2 regions of the Sodalis sp. RH19 genome follow, and region 1 is predicted to be linked to the other one. Evidence: predicted binding sites of a transcription regulator. Region 1 holds the regulator's gene; the other holds the start of a gene.
The links. The regulator LexA, encoded in region 1, represses DNA repair genes until DNA is damaged. The targets are predictions, from matches to a motif close to TNCTGTATGTACATACAGNA.
Positions count from the first base shown of each region.

Region 2: ACL2XF_RS13020 (DNA translocase FtsK 4TM domain-containing protein) is a predicted target of LexA. The motif match lies at 893-912, and genes of this name have one in related genera.

Region 1 is NZ_CP178734.1:4,278,406-4,280,611, forward strand. It holds gene ACL2XF_RS19270 (CsbD family protein) at 1-198, opposite strand, end outside; gene lexA (transcriptional repressor LexA) at 604-1,212, opposite strand; gene ACL2XF_RS19280 (diacylglycerol kinase) at 1,333-1,701, opposite strand; gene plsB (glycerol-3-phosphate 1-O-acyltransferase PlsB) at 1,827-2,206, shown strand, end outside.
Region 2 is NZ_CP178734.1:2,873,415-2,875,620, forward strand. It holds gene ACL2XF_RS13020 (DNA translocase FtsK 4TM domain-containing protein) at 1-808, opposite strand, end outside; gene lrp (leucine-responsive transcriptional regulator Lrp) at 953-1,447, opposite strand; gene trxB (thioredoxin-disulfide reductase) at 1,880-2,206, shown strand, end outside.

The DNA.
Region 1 (2,206 bases):
TTTGTTACGTGTTTCCCAGTCCTTTACTTCCGTTTCCGCGGCTTCTTTGCCGTAACCGTAACGTTCCTGGATCTTACCGATTAACTGATCGCGTTTACCTTCAACTACCGTCAGATCATCGTCAGTAAGCTTACCCCATTGTTCTTTCATTTTACCTTTGAACTGTTTCCAATTACCGCTGGCTTCATCTTTGTTCATCGGAGTTCTCCTTGGTTATCGGTTTCTCAGTCAACATCTGCCACTCCAGGTTTTATTAGCGCATAGCGAGGACACGTATTGCGTCCCAAAACCTGCATGTCATAAGTTAACCCTATGTCTAAAGTATAGCAGGGGATTTGGCATAAGGTTTATTCAGCAGATGATTAGACCATATTGGCAGGGTTATAAACGCCGTATGGGCTATAAGGTGAAATAAAACAGTAGGTAGAAGGTATCAGCCCGTACACCGCTAATTGTAACTAAATATAAATACCGCTAGCGGCAGCGGCCGCGCCGCAGCACTTTTATGGCGGCGAACCCGCATTCCGCGTCGCCGGTTATCCGCCATAAAATTCTCGCTGACGCGGGATAAGGGATATTCAGGATGCCATGGAGCACCGTGAGTTAAATCCAGTTGCCGTTGCGGATAACGCCGACCGCTAAACCTTCGATGGACATTTCCTGCTCGCGCAAATCGACAATAATGGGCGAAAACTCGCTGTTTTCCGGTAGCAACTCAACGATGTTACCGTGTCTTTTCAGGCGTTTTACCGTGACCTCGTCATTGATTCGCGCCACCACGACCTGACCGTTATGGGCATCCTGGGTTTTATGCACCGCCAGCAGATCGCCGTCCATGATGCCGATATCCTTCATGGACATGCCGCTGACACGCAGCAGGAAATCCGCGTGGGGCTTAAACAGATCGGGATCGATCTGGTAATGGCTTTCGATATGCTGTTCGGCCAGCAGGGGTTCTCCGGCGGCCACGCGGCCGATCAGCGGCAGGCCGGTTTCTTCTTCTATCAATAACCGGATGCCGCGCGAGGCGCCGGAAACGATTTCGATGGCGCCCTTGCGCGCCAGCGCCTTAAGGTGCTCTTCGGCGGCGTTAGGGGATTTAAATCCCAGACGATGCGCGATCTCCGCCCGGGTCGGCGGCATGCCGGTTTGCGCAAGATGATCGCGGATGAGGTCAAATACCTCTTGTTGTCTGGCGGTTAATGCTTTCATTCCGTCCCCTGTTTGTTTATACAGTCTTTCTGTGAGTATATACAGGTCCGCAGCAATTGAAAACCACAAGCGTTGCAAAATGTGATAAAACCCTGCCGACGACCGGCCGCGCCGGCCATTTTAAGGAATATACCGCCATAACAGCGTTATCCACACGAACAGCGCCAAAACAATGGCCAGGGTCACCGCCGCCGAGCCCAGGTCCTTCGCCCGGCCAGAAAGTGGATGCAGCTCCGGCCCGATGCGATCCACCACCGCTTCAATAGCACTATTCACGATCTCAATGATCAGCACCAGCCATACCGAACCGATCAATAAAATCCGCGCCACGGGTTCTGGCTCCAGGTAACAGGCAAGGGCAACCGCCACCACGGCAACCACCACTTCCTGGCGAAAAGCGGCTTCATGCCGCCAGGCGGCGCGATATCCTTTTATGGAATAGCCCATGGCGTTAAAGATGCGCCGAAGTCCGTTGGTTTGGTTTGCCATAATTTTGCGCGCTAAAGAAAAATTGTGCCTATATTACCGTTTCTTCTCGTTCGCATCACCACAGATCTGTCGCGCGGTTTCTGGTATTCTTGTGGCGCAATGCTAACAAGAGGCTTCACGAAGATATGTCAGGCTGGCGTACTATTTATTATACGTTGTTGAATTTACCGCTCAGGCTACTGGTGCGGAGTAAAGCCATTCCCGCCAATCCCCGGCAAGAAGCCGGCTTGGACCCGCTGCGGCCAATGATGTATGTTTTGCCCTATAACTCCAAGACGGACCTGCTCACCCTGCGCGCGCAATGTCTGCAACTGGGGTTGTCCGATCCGCTGATACCGCTGGAGATCGACGGCGTCGTCTTGCCGCGCTACGTCTTTATCCACGATGGCCCCCGTATTTTTCGCTATTTTTCCGAAAAACTGGAATCCGTGAAGCTGTTTCACGATTATCTGGATTTACATCGCAATAATCCGCAGCTTGATGTCCAGATGGTGCCGGTATCCGT
Region 2 (2,206 bases), 1.4 Mb from region 1:
ACGTGGCGGAAGGCCCCGCCACCGTGCCGATAGCCGCGGGAGCGGCATCAGGCTTGGTCCCGGCGGCATCAGGGCCGGAGGTCGCCAGCAGCGGGTCAAGCGCGTCCAACGCTTCGGCGCGGACCGCGTCGTCCCCTGCGGCCTCCAGGTCTTCGTCATCGTACTCGTCGTCGTAGTCCCGCTCGTCGCGGCGGGAGCGGTTCGACATAAATGTCAGGCAACCCATGACCACGCCGCCGATTTTTTCGGCAATGGTGAGCCAGGACCAGCCGGTAAACAGGGTCAGGCCGGACGCCCATACGCAGAGCAGGGTCAGGGTGGCGCCGATGCCGTTAAACCACGGCAGCATGGCGTTGCTGAGCAGGCTGCCGATCACGCCGCCCGAGGCAAAGTAATAGAGATCGTCGACATTGAGCGCGGCCAGGCCGCATGAGGTCAGGATCAGCGCCAGCGTCCCAATCAGCCGCAGCGATAGGGCAAAATAGTCCACATAGTCCTGCTCTTCCCGCTGGCGAAACGACGTCCAGCAGAAAATCAGCATCAGCGGCGGAAGGGCATAGGCCAGCACGCCGAAGGTGAAGAACAGCGTATCGGCAAACCAGGCGCCGATGCCGCCCCCCAGGTTATGGATAGGACCATGCCAGGCAGTTTGCGACCAACTGGGGTCGGAAGGGTTGAAACTGACCAGGGAAATCATCAAATAGAGGGCAAAAATCGCCATGACAATCAGAACAGCCTCGAGTAACCGGCGACTGCTGCTGAGCGTTTTCAATTCAACTTCTTTATCTTCTGTATATTCCTGGCTCAAGAAAGGCTCTCCAGGGTTATCTATGCCGATATAACCGATATAATAGCTTAATAACAGCGCCGGCCGTCATGCCGCCGGCGCTGAAACTGTATGAATGCACAGGAGTGTAACCATAAAACGTGAAATTTGCACCTGTGTTATGACTTAGCGTGTCTTAATGACCAGCCGGTTGCTCTGCTTCACTTCTTCCATCACCACGTAGGTACGCGTATCGTTGACCCCCGGCAGGCGCAACAGCGTCTCGCCCAGCAGTTTACGATAGGCCGACATATCAGGCACCCGCGTTTTCAGCAGATAGTCGAAATCACCCGAAACCAAATGGCATTCCTGAATTTCTTCCAGCTTTTGTACGGCGGTATTGAATTGCTCAAACACATCGGGCGCACCCCGGTTAAGGGTAATCTCCACAAACACCAGTAAAGACGCATCAAGATAATGTGGATTAAGTAAAGCGGTATACCCTTGGATGAAACCCTGGCGCTCAAGACGGCGCACGCGTTCCAGGCAAGGTGTTGGGGATAATCCAACCCGTTTAGAAAGTTCGACGTTTGATATCCGGCCATCCTTTTGCAACTCATTGAGGATGTTACGGTCAATACGATCGAGATCCTTTCCCGGGCGCTTTTTATTGTCTACCATTATTATTGTCTCTCTTAGTACCTTCCCTGTGCTTGCCACACCCCTGCCGACTTCAATGTATCAGGGTTTGCTTTAAGACCCGTTGTCTGTTTTATTTTAGGGCCAACTGTTTCAACTGCCTTGCTAACTGCCTGTCCGAAACCAACGCATCATTTTCCTTACCCTGATGTTTTCGCAAAAGCGCAGCGTATTGTCAAAGTAAAACGATAAAAATCAGAACAACATGCCGATTAAATCCTGCGGAAACACGTTGTCCGGGGCTTAAGGGCTCTTTTTAGCCCGATAATGTCCTAATTGATGGTAAAATCCGCCTATCGATAGTCCATAACGATGATAAAAATCGCCAACAACTTTTTGCATCCTTTTCATTGTCTGGTAACTTTCTTATCATCGACGAGTTGGGATCTAAGCGGTGAGTTAAACGAGGAAAATATGTCTACGGCGAAACACAGTAAATTAATTATCCTGGGGTCGGGACCGGCGGGATATACCGCCGCGGTTTATGCCGCCCGCGCCAACCTGCATCCGGTGCTGATAACCGGTATGGAACAAGGCGGCCAGCTGACCACCACCACCGAGGTCGAGAACTGGCCGGGCGATCCGGAAGGGCTGACCGGGCCTTCGCTGATGGAGCGCATGTACGCCCACGCCGTAAAATTCAACACCGAAATCATTTTCGATCATATTAACCAGGTCGATTTACAAAACCGCCCTTTCCGGCTGACCGGCGATACCGGTGAATTTACCTGTGACGCCCTG